3 regions of the Terrabacter sp. 2YAF2 genome follow, and region 2 is predicted to be linked to each of the others. Evidence: riboswitches for the same ligand, from Rfam matches in the RefSeq annotation. Region 2 holds a riboswitch; each other region holds the start of a gene.
The links. A riboswitch is a leader RNA that binds a small molecule or an ion and turns the genes downstream of it on or off. The one in region 2 is predicted to bind S-adenosylmethionine.

Region 1: it holds a riboswitch for S-adenosylmethionine, as region 2 does, so the genes downstream of both, metX (homoserine O-acetyltransferase MetX) here and AB4030_RS18105 (bifunctional o-acetylhomoserine/o-acetylserine sulfhydrylase) in region 2, are expected to answer to the same signal.
Region 3: it holds a riboswitch for S-adenosylmethionine, as region 2 does, so the genes downstream of both, AB4030_RS09910 (aminotransferase class V-fold PLP-dependent enzyme) here and AB4030_RS18105 (bifunctional o-acetylhomoserine/o-acetylserine sulfhydrylase) in region 2, are expected to answer to the same signal.

The regions. Positions count from the first base shown of each region.
Region 1 covers NZ_JBFRFG010000012.1:80,149-84,810, reverse strand. Annotated here, with positions in the region: gene AB4030_RS14380 (DUF4192 family protein) at 40-1,470, shown strand; SAM riboswitch class IV at 1,557-1,671, shown strand; gene metX (homoserine O-acetyltransferase MetX) at 1,687-2,970, shown strand; gene AB4030_RS14370 (universal stress protein) at 3,078-3,476, shown strand; gene AB4030_RS14365 (RNA polymerase sigma factor) at 3,817-4,662, shown strand, end outside.
Region 2 covers NZ_JBFRFG010000019.1:42,387-47,048, reverse strand. Annotated here, with positions in the region: gene AB4030_RS18115 (WecB/TagA/CpsF family glycosyltransferase) at 1-58, opposite strand, end outside; gene AB4030_RS18110 (acyl-CoA dehydrogenase family protein) at 63-1,229, opposite strand; SAM riboswitch class IV at 1,370-1,483, shown strand; gene AB4030_RS18105 (bifunctional o-acetylhomoserine/o-acetylserine sulfhydrylase) at 1,572-2,891, shown strand; gene AB4030_RS18100 (S66 family peptidase) at 2,943-3,983, shown strand; gene AB4030_RS18095 (exo-alpha-sialidase) at 3,994-4,662, opposite strand, start outside.
Region 3 covers NZ_JBFRFG010000006.1:240,346-245,007, reverse strand. Annotated here, with positions in the region: gene AB4030_RS09915 (DNA translocase FtsK 4TM domain-containing protein) at 1-1,530, opposite strand, end outside; SAM riboswitch class IV at 1,743-1,868, shown strand; gene AB4030_RS09910 (aminotransferase class V-fold PLP-dependent enzyme) at 1,992-3,326, shown strand; gene AB4030_RS09905 (endonuclease/exonuclease/phosphatase family protein) at 3,369-4,454, opposite strand; gene AB4030_RS09900 (ribonuclease J) at 4,456-4,662, opposite strand, start outside.

The DNA.
Region 1 (4,662 bases), on a different contig from region 2:
GGCCTGTCCCCGGCGGAAGGCGGGGGCGAGGCTCGGTGCATGCCGAAGATCTCACTGTCCGGGCCGGCCGAGCTGCTGACCATCATCCCCTTCCACCTGGGCTTCCAGCCGGCACGCAGCGTCGTCGTGGTCTGCTTCCACGGCAAACGACTCGGACTGGTGGCCCGCCTCGATCTCGTCGACGCGCAGTTGGCCGAGGAGGCAGCTGAGCAGACCGTGCCGACCCTGCTCCAGGGGGCGCCTTCGTCCGTGGCCCTCGTGGGCTTCGAGGACATGCCCGACGAGTCCCTTCCCCTGCTCGAGGCCATCGCCGACAGCATCTCCGCCGATCGAGTCATGGTCCGGGAGCGCCTCGTCGTCCGCGACGGCCGTTGGCGTTCCGTCGGGTGCGACTGCTGCCCCGACGAGGGCTGGCTCCTGCCCGAGCAGGCCGACGTGCCTGCCGTTGCGAGCTACGTGGCACTCGGGCACGCGGTGCTCCCGGACCGCGACGAGCTGGCCCGACTCGTCGAGCCGCTCGCACCGTCCGAGCCCCGGCACGACCTGGCCCTGGCGGCCATCGAGGACTGGCAGCGCCGCTACCGGGCCGCTGGAGGGTCGGTGAGCGACCTGCCGGGCCCAGCCGGCAGGCGCCGTCGGTTCCCGCGGCGCGCGAGCTCTGCGAGCACCGGGCTCGGAGTGCTGGAGGGCGGCGACCCGTCCGCGCGCCAGTTCCTCGTCAACGACTCACTGGTCGCTTGGGGTGGGGTGCTGAACGGTGACATCGAGGGCTACGGCATCGAGCACTGGCTGCCGTCCCTCGTGGGGCCGCTCCGCGACGTCGAGGTCCGGGACGCCCTCATCGGATGGCTGTGCCCGGGCACGGTGCCGCTCGACACGTTCCCTGACGACCTCGTCGTCATGCTGGACGTGCTTCTCGGTCCGGAGCTGCGACTCGCCCCGACGGCCGGCGACGCAGGACTCGATTCAGCGCGTGACTCGGCCTGGGGCCAAGCAGGCGACGTCACGGGCGACGGCGGCGGGACGGGTGGCGACGTCGCGTCGCGGCTCACCGCTTCGGATCGCGAGGCGCTGCGGGCCCTCCACGAGCTGCTCGACCTCGGGTCGGCGCCTGCGCCCGGCGGCGTCCCGGGAGTGGAGTCCGACGCCCCGGCGGGTGACGCCGCCGACCGGCCCGCCGGCCCCGACGGAGTCCGCGGACGCGAGACCGGTGAGAGCTGGGAGGACTGGGACGAGGCCACGTTGCCGCGCCTGGTGCTCGGACGCCTCGAGCCCGTGTGCCGACTCACCCCGGCTGTGCACGCAGCACCGCTGCTCTCGGTCGTCGCGGCGCTCGCGTGGTGGTGTGGCGACGGGGCGCGGGCCGGAGTGGCGGTCGACCATGCGCTCGACCTCGAGCCCGACCACCGGCTGAGCCGACTGGTGCGCCGGTCGCTCGACCACGGCCTCCGGCCGTCCCGCTGCGCGTGACCCCTCGGCGCACCCGGCCCGCGGGGGCGTCCATGTCGTGGACCGGCCGATCTCCTCCGGGGGGCGTCTCGCGTATGGTTTGACCAGGTCACGAGTACCAGCGACAAGCCCCGGCTCGCTGGTCGGCAACCCTCCTACGCGGTGGGGTGCCCCGGGTGAGGACCTGGCCGCGCTCGTCCCGGGTGCGTGCAAGCGCGAGGACCGAGGAGTACCCCGATGACCGTCACCCACCGGAAGCCGAGCTCGCGTCGTCCCGCGCGGCACGCTGCCGCTGGCACTGCGCCGTCCGAGGGCGTCGCCCCGCCGTCGTCCGGTCACGCAACGGCTGGGCCGAGGACGGCGGACCGGGGCGACGAGACCACGGTGCCTGCACGGCGCGAACCGGACGGTGCCTGGCGCGACGGCGATCCCGTGGGTGCGCGGCAGTTCGTCCACATCGGTGACGTGGAGCTCGAGCGCGGAGGTGTGCTGCCAGACGTCCGCATCGCCTACGAGACGTGGGGCCGGCTCAACGACGCGGGCGACAACGTCGTGCTCGTCGAGCACGCGCTGACCGGCGACAGCCACGTCGTCGGTGAGGCGGGGCCGGGGCACCCATCACCCGGATGGTGGAACTCCCTGGTCGCCGAGGGCGGCCCGGTCGACCCCGACGAGTGGTTCGTCATCGCCTCCAACGTCCTCGGCGGCTGCCAGGGCAGCACCGGCCCGTCGACTCCCGCCCCGGACGGCCAACCCTGGGGGAGTCGGTTCCCCTACGTCACCGTCCGTGACCAGGTCACAGCCGAGCGTCTGCTCCTCGACCACCTGGGCATCCGCCGGGTCGCTGCCGTCGTGGGCGGCTCGATGGGCGGCATGCGAGCGATCGAGTGGGCGGTCACGCATCCTGACGACGTCGACCGGTGCATCGTCCTCGCCTCGACCGCCCGCGCCACCGCCGACCAGATCGCCTGGTGCCAGCCGCAGCTGCTGGCCATCCGTCACGATCCCGACTTCGCGGGCGGGGACTACTACTCGAGCGACCGCCGCCCGGACACCGGCCTGGGTCTCGCGCGTCGCATCGCCCACATCACCTACCGCACGGAGTCCGAGCTCGACGAGCGCTTCGGGCGCTCCGCCCAGCTCGGCGAGGACCCGTTGCGCGCCGGTGACCGAGGTCGCTTTGCCGTCGAGTCCTACCTCGACCACCACGCCGGCAAGCTGGCGCGACGTTTCGACGCGAACTCCTATGTCGTCCTGACCGAGGCGATGAACTCCCACGACGTGGGCCGGGACCGGGGCGGTCTGCCGGCAGCCCTGGGCCGCGTCAGCGCCGACTGCACCATCGTGTCGGTCGACACCGACCGCCTCTACCCACCGCGCCTCTCGGACGAGCTGCACGCCGCCCTGCCCTTCTCCGAGCGTGCGCACATCGTCTCCGACTTCGGCCACGACGGATTCCTCATCGAGGAGGAGCAGGTGGGCCGGATCATCCGAGGCGCGCTGGACCGCCGCCGCGGCTGAACCCGGCTGGGCACGTCTGCGCGGTGCGCGCGGGACGCACCGGACGTGCCTCGATATCGGGTACGGTGCGAGCACTGGTTGTTTCCGTCCCAAGGAGGTCCGGGAAAGTGGCCATCGTCGTTGGTTATGTCGCCACCAAAGAAGGTCGCGCGGCGCTCAAGCGAGCCGCCGAGGAATGCGTCCTGCGCGGTGCGAAGCTCGTCGTCATCAGCTCCCACCGTGGAGGCAAGGACTTTGACGCGGACGAGGCCAGGGAGTTCGAGAGCGAGCTTGCCCGCGTGCAGGCGATCCTCGAGGAGAAGGGGCTCGAGCACGAGGTGCGGCAGCTGGTCCGGGGCAACGACCCCGCCGAGGACCTCATCTCCGTCGCCGAGGAGGAGAAGGCCGACTTCATCGTCATCGGGCTTCGGCGCCGCAGCCCGGTGGGCAAGCTCATCCTCGGCTCCAACGCGCAGCGGATCCTGCTCGACGCGAGCTGTCCCGTCCTGGCGGTCAAGGGCGAGTGACGCGTCGGGGGTCGCCTGTGGGCGGGTCCCATCGGCCTCGTCAGCCGATCAGCGCCGTGCGCGGGTTCGCCGTCCGTTCGCTCAGATGGCGTGTGCCGTTTTATAATGTCGGAGTACCGGATCGCACCAGGCGCACCGAGAGCTCGAGACAGGGATCGACTCCGACAGGCCACGCCCTCCCGGCACCAAACCCCATTCTTCTTCGTTGTGATGATGCATGCCCGAAACCGGGGTGATCAACCGACGAGGCCTGCGACGAAAGGCGACTGCATCCGTGCCCAAGGCAACAACCGCTGGAGCTCCGAAGACCCTGCCGAAGGTGTTCCAGCACGAGGCGATCATGCAGCTCCTGGTCAAGGGCAGCACTGACGGCACCATCACCGGAACGGAGATCGCCCGCGCCCAGGTCGATGCCGGTCTGGACCTGAAGCAGATGAAGCCGGTCCTCACCACGCTCGAGGCCCACGACATCGAGATCGTCGTCGACGCGCCCCACGCCAGCACGACGAAGAAGACCCGAACAGGGACCAAGGGAGGCACTGTGGCCACCGCACGCACCAGCACGGCCGCGGCGACGAAGTCCGCGACACGGACGACGACCGCGACCGCGGCGACGAAGACCGCCGCCAAGAAGACCACCACCAAGAAGGCTGCGACCAACGTCGGCGTCGCCAAGGCGGCTGCCAAGCCGGTCGCGAAGAAGACGGCGGCGAAGAAGACCGCGGCGAGCAAGGCCGCGACGCCGGCCGACGGCGTCGTCGTCGAGGCTGACAGCCCCGACGACGCCGAGCCCACGGACGCCCCGGTCGGCGAGCTCGAGGACGTCGTCGTCGAGCCCGTCGACGCCGACGAGGACTCCGAGGACGGCGTCGTCCCTGCCGTGGCCGCCAAGACCGAGGAGACCGAGGAGTCCGGCTTCGTCATCCGCGACGACGACGAGGACGACGCCCCGGCCCAGCAGGTCGTCACGGCCGGCGCCACGGCCGACCCGGTCAAGGACTACCTCAAGCAGATCGGCAAGGTCGCCCTCCTCAACGCCGAGCAGGAGGTCGAGCTCGCCAAGCGCATCGAGGCGGGCCTGTTCGCCGAGGAGAAGCTCAACTCCGGCGACAAGATCGACATGAAGCTCAAGCGTGAGCTGTGGTGGATCGCCCAGGACGGCAAGAAGGCCAAGAACCACCTGCTC
Region 2 (4,662 bases):
CGACCCGGGGCGGGATGCCGAGCGAAGCGCGCGCGGCATCATCGGGACCGGACGACACCGCGTCAGCCCTTGAGCAGCTGGCGGGCCATGACGATGCGCTGGACCTGGTTGGTGCCCTCGTAGATCTGGGTGATCTTCGCGTCGCGCATCATCCGCTCGAGCGGGAAGTCCGTCGTGTAGCCGGCTCCCCCGAGCAGCTGGACGGCATCCGTCGTGATCTTCATCGCCACGTCCGAGGCGTAGCACTTGGCGGCCGCCCCGAAGAAGGTGAGGTCCTTGTCGCCGCGCTCGGACTTCGCGGCCGCGACGTAGACCATCTGGCGCGCGGCCTCGAGCTCCATCGCCATATCGGCGAGCATGAACTGGATGCCCTGGAAGTCGGCGATGCGCTTGCCGAACTGCTTGCGCTCCCTGACGTAGGCGACGGCCTGGTCGAGCGCGCCCTGCGCGATCCCGACGGCCTGGGCGCCGATGGTGACCCGCGTGTGGTCGAGCGTGCGCAGTGCGATCTTCAGCCCGTCACCCACCTGCCCGACGACACGGTCCCCCGGGATGCGCACGTTGTCGAAGTGCAGCTCGCGTGTCGGGCTGCCCTTGATGCCGAGCTTGCGTTCCTTCTCACCGAAGGTGAAGCCCTCGTCGGACTTCTCCAGGACGAAGGCCGTGACGTTGCCGCCGCGGGGGCCGTCGGGGTCGGTCACCGCGAGGACGGTGTAGTACTCGGACACACCGGCGTTGGTGATCCACGACTTGTGGCCGTTGACGACCCAGCCGTCGCCGTCCTGACGCGCCCGGCACCTCATCGCCGCGGTGTCGGAGCCCGCCTCGCGCTCGGACAGGCCGTAGGAGAACGTCGTGCGGCCCTGGGCGAGCGGCGGGAGGTAGCGGCACTTGACGTCGTCGCTGGCGGCGAGGATGAGCGGGAGCGAGCCGAGCTTGTTGACGGCCGGGATGAGCGAGGCGGACGCGTCGACCCGGGCCACCTCCTCGATGACGATGCACGTCGCGAGGGCGTCGGCACCGACGCCGTCGTACTCCTCGGGCACGTGGGGTGCGAAGAAGTCGGAGGCGACGAGCGCGTCGTGCGCCTCCTGCGGGTAGCGCGCCTCCGCGTCGACGGCGGCGGCATACGGGGCGATCTTGTCCTCGGCGACCGCGCGGACGGCCTCCCTCAGGGCCTCGTGGTCCTCGCTCGTCCGGAACAGGTCGAAGTCGGCATTCGTGCTCACGCAGGGATCCTACTCGTGGGTTCGATTAGTAGGACGTCCTCGTGATCGACGCCACGGCCACCGGGTGCCGGACGTGGCGCGCGTCCACGATGAGGACGGCGACTCCTCTCGGTGGCGGACGCATACGTAGACTCCCAGCAGGTCATGAGTGTCAGCGACAAGCCCCGGCTCGCTGGCCGGCAACCCTCCAACCGCGGTGGGGTGCCCCGGGTGAGGACCTGGCCACGGACACTCGTCCGCGGCAAGCGCGGAGAGCCTCTCTCCCGCACCGATCCGTCGGTGCGCCGGGCACACAACGGTTGTCGTGGACCGGCCAGCGACATGGCACGAGGAGAACGACCGATGAGCGAGACCCCCAGCTGGTCCTTCGAGACCAAGCAGATCCATGCCGGACAGACCCCCGACACGGCCACCGGAGCGCGCGCCGTGCCGATCTACCAGACCACGAGCTACGTGTTCAACGACACCGACCACGCAGCAAACCTGTTCGGGCTCAAGGAGTTCGGCAACATCTACACGCGCATCATGAACCCCACCGCCGACGTGGTCGAGCAGCGCGTCGCCGCTCTCGAGGGTGGTGTGGGCGCCCTGCTCGTGGCCTCGGGGCAGTCGGCGACCACGCTCGCCCTGCTCAACATCGCCGAGGCCGGCGACCACATCGTGGCCTCCCCCAGCCTCTACGGCGGCACCGCGAACCTGCTGCAGTTCACCTTCCCCCGGCTCGGCGTCGAGGTGACCTTCGTCGAGGACCCCACCTCGCTCGACTCCTGGCGGGCAGCCGTGCGGCCCAACACCAAGGTCTTCTTCGGGGAGACCATCGCCAACCCGAAGGCAGAGGTCCTCGACATCGAGGGCGTCGCCGCCCTCGCGCACGAGCACGGCGTGCCGCTCGTCGTCGACAACACCATCGCCACGCCCTACGTCATCCGCCCGTTCGAGTGGGGCGCCGACGTCGTCGTGCACTCGGCCACGAAGTACCTCGGCGGCCACGGCACGTCCATCGCCGGCCTCATCGTCGACGCCGGCAGCTTCGACTTCGCCGCCGACCCCGAGAAGTTCCCCGCCTACAACACCCCGGACGAGAGCTACCACGGTCTCGTCTACGCCCGCGACCTCGGCGTCGGCAGCCCGCTCGGGGCCAACCTCGCCTACATCCTCAAGGCGCGGGTGCAGCTGCTCCGGGACCTCGGCCCGGCGGCGGCCCCCTTCAACGCCTTCCTCATCACCCAGGGGCTCGAGACCCTCTCGCTGCGCATCGACCGGCACCTCGAGAACGCGGCGAAGGTCGCGGCCCACCTGCAGGGCCACGACCAGGTCGAGCGGGTGGTCTGGGCGTCCCTGCCCGAGAGCCCGTCGTACGCGCTGGCGCAGAAGTACGCGCCGCGTGGCGCTGGCGCGGTGCTCTCCTTCGAGATCGAGGGCGGCCTCGAGGCGGGCAAGAAGTTCGTCGAGGCGCTGACGCTGCACAGCCACGTCGCCAACATCGGTGACGTGCGCTCGCTCGTCATCCACCCCGCCTCGACGACGCACTCGCAAGGTGGTGACGACGCCCGCCTGGCCGCCGGGGTCACGCCCGGGCTGGTGCGCCTGTCGGTCGGGCTGGAGCACATCGACGACATCGTCGCCGACCTCGAGCAGGGCTTCGCCGCCGCGAAGGCCTGACCGCCCGAAACCGGGGTGAAGCGGGTCGGCAGGGCTGGCACGATGGCGGCCATGCCGATCCGCTACCCCGCCCCGCTCCGTCCCGGTGACCGGATTGGCGTGACCTCGCCGAGCTCCGGTGTCTCCGACGAGCTCTGGGGCCGGTTCACGTATGCCGTCGAGTGCCTCCGCGACCGCGGCTTCGACGTGGTGGTTGGCGAGCTCAACCACGCCCCCTCGCACGTCAGCGGTCCCCGCGAGGCCCGCGCGGCGGAGCTCATGGCGATGCTGCTCGACCCGACGATCCGGGCCGTCGTCCCGCCGTGGGGCGGCGAGACCGGCATCGACCTGCTCGACCTCCTCGACCTCGAGGCGGTGGCCGACGCGGAGCCGACGTGGTGCGTGGGCTTCTCCGACACCTCGACCTGGCTCACCCCGCTCACGCTGGCCACCGGCATCGCGACGATCCACGGGCAGAACCTCATGGACACCCCGTATGCCCTGCCGGACGGCATACGCCACTGGGTCGAGGTCGCGAGCGCGAGCCCGGGCGACGAGCTCGAGCAGCGCTCCCCCGGCCGCTTCAGGTCGGACGGCGGCTGGGACGACTACGCCGGAAACCCCACCGTCAGGGCCATGACCCTCGACAGCCCGGGGACGTGGGTCCGCATCGACCCGGGGCACGAGGGCGAGCCGACGACCGTGTCGGGGCGACTCATCGGCGGCTGCGTCGAGACGATCGGGTTCACGGCCGGGAGCCGTTTCGGTGGGGTGGCGGACTTCGCCGAGGCCCACGCGCCGGAGGGACTGCTGCACTACCTCGACATCTGCGAGTGGAACTCCTACGACATCTGCCGGGCCCTGCACGGAATGCGGCTGGCCGGATGGTTCGACCAGGCGAACGGCATCCTCGTCAGCCGCACCCACGCCCCGGGCCGCCCCGGCTTCTCGCAGCACGACGCGGTGCGGGACGCCCTCGGGATTCTCGGCGTGCCGATCATCGCCGACGTGGAGTGCGGCCACGTCGCGCCCCACCTCGCGCTCGTCAACGGCGCCCTCGCGACGGTCACGGCGGGTCCCGAGGAGTGCTCGGTCCGCCAGCGACTCGTCTGAGCCGACCCGGTCAGGACGCGGCGTAGACCTCGTCGAGGAGCACGTCGTCCCCGACCGGCGCGGTTCCCCCGGAGGAGACCTCGACGCCGGTGAACCCGGTGGTGCCGGCGGCGACGGGCACCCGGCCGAGCAGCACCCCGTTGACGTAGACCGAGGCCCCGGACGCGGAGGCCTGGATGCGCACCGCGCTCCAGGTGCCCGCCCGGACCCGACCCTGGCCCGAGAGAAGCTTCCAGGCCGCGCCGTCCCATCGCTTGACGCTGCCGTCGGGCCACACCGAGACCATCAGGCCCTTCTGCGAGACCGGCCCACGGTAGGCGTTGAGCGTCAGCACCAGCGCGCAGCGGATCGCGACCGGGTTCAGCATCATCGAGAAGGTCCTGGTGGACGTGAGCGGCAGGCTCTTGGCGAAGATCGCGGTCGCGGAGGACGACCGGTCGGTCAGGCGCACGGCACGGTCGCTCGACCGCCCCGCGGCGTTGCCCTGCACCGTGACGCTGGGAGCGCCCGCGCTGACGGCGACGTAGCCGGCGGGGACACTCCCGACGGCGTCGTCCTCGAAGGTCGACGGGAGGGTCCGCAGCTGGATCTCGGACAGCTCGACCAGGTCCTGCGGGCTGCCGACGTTGAACCGCACGTAGCGCGCCACGACCCCCGCCGGGAACCCCCGGTCGGTGAG
Region 3 (4,662 bases), on a different contig from region 2:
CTCGTTGCCGCGCGCCGTGTGGCTGCGCAGCACGTCGCCGAGCGAGACGTTCTCGCGGTCGAGGTTCGGGATCTCGATCCCGATGGCGGACTTGCCGGGGATGGGACTGAGGATGCGGACGTCGGCCGAGGCGACGGCATACGCGATGTTCTTCGACAGGGCGGTGACGCGCTCGACCTTGGTGCCCGAGCCGAGCTCGACCTCGTAGCGCGTGACCGTCGGGCCGCGCGTGAAGCCCGTGACGGCGGCGTCGATGTCGAACTGGTCGAAGACGTTGGTCAGGGACTCGACGACGCGGTCGTTGGTCTCGCTGCGCGTCTTGTGCGCCGGGCCTGGCGTCAGCATCGCCGGGTCGGGCAACCGGTAGGTGATGTCGCCGCCGAGGCTCAGCTGCTCGACCCGCGCCGGCAGCTCCGACATGGGCGGCGGGATGAGCTCGGCCTTGGGGCCGATCTTGCTCGTGTCGGGGGCGCCGAGGGTCTTCGGGTCCGTCGCGTCGATGACCTTCTCGCGGCCCTTGTCGCCGCTCCTCTCGCCGCCGGGGCGCGGCGCCAGCAGGCCGGGCGGGGTCGCGCGCTTCTCGCCGGGGCGCGGCCCCGTGGCGCCCTCGTCCTCGAGGGCCTTCTGGGCTGCCTGGCGGAAGGCCTCGTCGCCGTCGCGCTCGGACAGGTCCACGGGCTTGCGGCGGGCGCGCTTGACGGCGGCCGCCGGGGCATCGTCGGCGTCGTCGTGCTGGTCGTCCTCGTGGCCCCGGTCGATGACGAGGGCCCGGAGCTGACGCATCCGGGTCGGGATCATGTTGACCGGGGTGGCCGTGACGACGAGCAGGCCGAAGAGGCCGAGCATGATGAGCAGGACGACCGCACCGTAGGTGGAGACGGCCGCGGCGAGCGGGCTCGACGCGAGGAAGCCGAGGATGCCGCCGGCGGCACGCATGCCGTCGGCGCCGTCGGGCGGGTTGGGGATGCCGTCGGCGAGGTGCGACAGGCCGCACGCGGCGAAGGTCAGCGCGATGGTGCCGACGACGACGCGGTTGGTGGCGGCGTCGTCCTGGGGGGCGCGCAGCATGCGCAGGCCGAGGGCGATCAGGACGAGCGGCACGGCATACGCCACGCGACCGAAGGTGCCGGCGAAGACCGCGTGCACGACGTCGCCGAAGGTGCCGGAGACGCCCCACCATTCGCGGGCGGCGACGACGACGGCCAGCGCGATGAGGGCGAAGCCGATGCCGTCGCGGCGGTGCTCCGGCTCGAGGTCCGCGGCGCTGTGGCCCACGCGACGCACCGCTCCCCCGGCCAGGTGCGAGACGCCCATCCACGTGTTGCGCATCGCGCCGAGCGGGAAGGGCAGGCCACCGCCCCGGGCCTTGGACGCGGCCTTGGCGGCCGGTTTGCGGGCGGCGGGCTTGCGCTGCGCGGGCCGGGTCGAGCGGGCTGCGGGCGGGCGCGACGTGGCACCGCCCGAGGACCCCTTGGCGCGTGTGGCCGCGGTGGTGCTCGAGCGCTGGCTGCTGGACGGACGTGACGCCATGGTGGCACCGTACGTCAAGGCGCTGCTGAACTCACGCGTCACACGCGCAACAGCGGTGGCCGGTCTGCGGGGTTCGACGAGAGCTTCCGTATGCCGAGTGCGTGGCTCGCGTGGGTCGCCGCCCGGCCGCGCCTCGGATGTCGTCTCAGATCGCGACATCCCGGTACCGACTGGTGGACAGACGGCTGGTGCGGCCCCTATCGTCCTTGCCAGGTCATGAGTGCCAGTGACAAGCCCCGGCTCGCTGGCCAGCAACCCTCCTCCGCGGTGGGGTGCTCCGGGTGACGACCAGGCCACCCTCGGTCCGAACGTGCGATCGAGGTCGGCAAGCGCGGACCCGCACCGGGTGGGTCCCATGACCCAGGAGCACTGGCATGTCGGTCCTGTCCTCGACCCGTCCCTCTTCCCACCCCGCCGCTCACCCGGCGTCCTCGCCCTGTGGCGGGACGTCGGCACCGGTCGTGCGCAGCCGTGCGCTGCACGTCGTGCCCGAGGCGCGCACGCTGCCCACCGTCGTCGGCGCGGGGCTGCGTGTCCCGACGCTCCACGGCGACGCGGCATACGCCAACCTCGACCACGCCGCCTCGACGCCCGCGCTCGAGACGGTCAAGGCGGCCGTCAACCGCGCGCTCGAGACCTACTCCTCCGTGCACCGCGGCGCGGGCTTCGCCTCACGGCTGACGAGCGCGTGGTACGAGCAGGCCCGCGAGGAGGTCGCGGCGTTCGTCGGCGCCCGGGAGAGCGACTCGGTCGTCTTCACCCGCTCGACGACGGACTCGTGGGCGCTGCTCAGCAAGGCGCTGCCGAGTCGCACGACGGTCTTCGTCTTCGGCACCGAGCACCACTCGACGCTGCTGCCGTGGGGGCGCTTCCGCACGGTGCGCCTCCCCGTCCCGCAGACCGTCGAGGACGCGCACCTCCTGCTCGAGGAGGCGTTGACGGACCACCCGTCGCGCCACCGCCTCGTCGTCGTCGCCGCGGCGTCCAACGTCACCGGCGAGGTGTGGCCCGTCGAGCGTCTCGCCGCCCTCGCCCACGGGCACGGTGCCCGGATCGCCGTCGACGCGGCCCAGCTGTCGGCGCACCGCACCATCGACCTCGCCGCGTGGGACGCCGACTACGTCGCGTTCTCGGGCCACAAGACGTATGCCCCCTACGGCGCGGGGGTGCTCGCCGGGCGCGCCGACTGGCTCGACGCCGGGCACCCCTACCTGCTCGGCGGTGGCGCGACCCGGTCGGTGACCGAGGACGGCACGACCTGGGCGACCGGCCCGGCGCGCCACGAGGGCGGCAGCCCCAACGTCCTCGGCGCGATCGCCCTCGCGGCGGCGTGCTCGACCATCGCCCGCCACCGCGAGGCCATCGAGGAGCACGAGTCCCGCCTGCTTGACCGGCTGCGCACCGGGCTCGACGAGGTGGCCGGTGTCGAGGTCCTCTCGATCTTCGGCGACGACAGCGACCGCGTCGGCGTCGTCGCCTTCACCGTCGAGGGCTGGGACTCCTCCCTCGTCTCGCAGGCGCTCTCCGTCGAGCACGGCATCGGCGTGCGCGACGGCAAGTTCTGCGCCCACCTGCTCGTCGACGAGCTCCTCGAGGACCCGTGGGGCGAGCGCCCGGCCACGGCCGTCCGCGCGAGCATCGGCCTCGGCAGCACCCTCGAGGGCGTCGAGCGGCTCGTCGCCGCCGTCGCCCGGCTGGTCGAGCACGGCACCGGCGCGGTGTGGACCCGCACCGGTGGCAGCTGGACGGTCGAGGGCACCGACCCGCGCGACGTCGAGGTCGCCCGTCCCTGGTGACCCCCGGCGGGTGCGGCTGGCCCCATGTCGCGCGTCGGCGCGTCAGCGCGCCGGCAGGTGGTAGCTCGCCCACACGGCCGCGTGGTCGGCCCGGTTGAACGCCACCTGGCCGGCCGCGACGACCGTCAGGCGCCGGCTCAGCAGGTGGTCGAGCTGCACGAACGGCGGCAACCGGTTGCCCGCGAAGGGCCAGGTGCGCACCCAGCCCTGACCGTCGGTGCGCTGGGCGTCGTCAAGTCCCTCCGCAAGGTCACGGAAACCGGGGTGACCGAAGCTCGCGTTGAAGTCGCCCGCCATGACGACAGGCTGGTCGCCGGCGAGGTGCTCCTTCCACGCCTGGAGAGCGCTCAGCCCCGCGCGCCACTGGGCGGTGTCGCCCTGGAGCGGCGCCGTGGGGTGCGCGGCCTTGAGCCGCACCGTGCCCTCCGGCGCCGTGACGTCGACCTCGGGCTGCACGCTCTGCGTGGCCTCGACCGCCGCGTCGGTGCCGGGGTTGCGCACCGAGAGCGGGTAGCGCGACAGGATCATCGTCCCGGTGAACGTGCTGGCCCGCGCGATCCCCTCGCGATGGGTGAAGTAGTCGCTCGCACCCTCGGCGTCGAGCCGTCGCATGATCGCGGGCGTCGCCTCCGTGACGACGAGGACGTCGACGTCGTGGAACCGCACGGCGTCCATGAGCTGCCCGGCGTTGGCGGAACCGATCCACGTGTTCGCCGACATGACCGTGAGGTCGCGGCTGGCCTTCGGGGAGGAGGTCGCCCGGAAGGCGGGCGCCGCGACCGTCGCAGCGACGACGAACGCGACGACGACAGGGATCAGCATCCGCCACCGGCGCAGCACCAGGGTCGCGACGGCGAGCAGTCCCAGGCCGACGACGACGAACGGCCCTGCCGTCTGGAGCACGACGACGAGGTATGCCGTCGAGTCGTACCAGCGCAGCGCCCCGACCGCGACGAGCACGAGCAGCAGGACCCCGATGACGACGTCGAGCCAGAGCCGACGACCCCGGCGGCCGGGGAACTCGTGCCGGCCGCCGCGCGAGGAGCCCGGCGTGTCGCCCTGTGGGGCGCGGTCCGCGCGGTGCGCGTCGGCGCGTGCGGTCCCCCCGTCGACCTCCTGCACCGTCACCTCAGGCCTGCAGCACGACCGGGATGATCATCGGGCGGCGGCGGATCTTGCCCCCGACCCAGGAGCCGACCGCGCGGCGGATGACCTGCTGGAGCTGCTGGTCGTCGCGGACCCCCTTGGCGACGGCCTCCTCGATGGCCCGCTCGACCTTGGGGATGACCTGCTGGAAGACCTCGTCGTCCTCGACGAACCCGCGGGCCGTGATCTC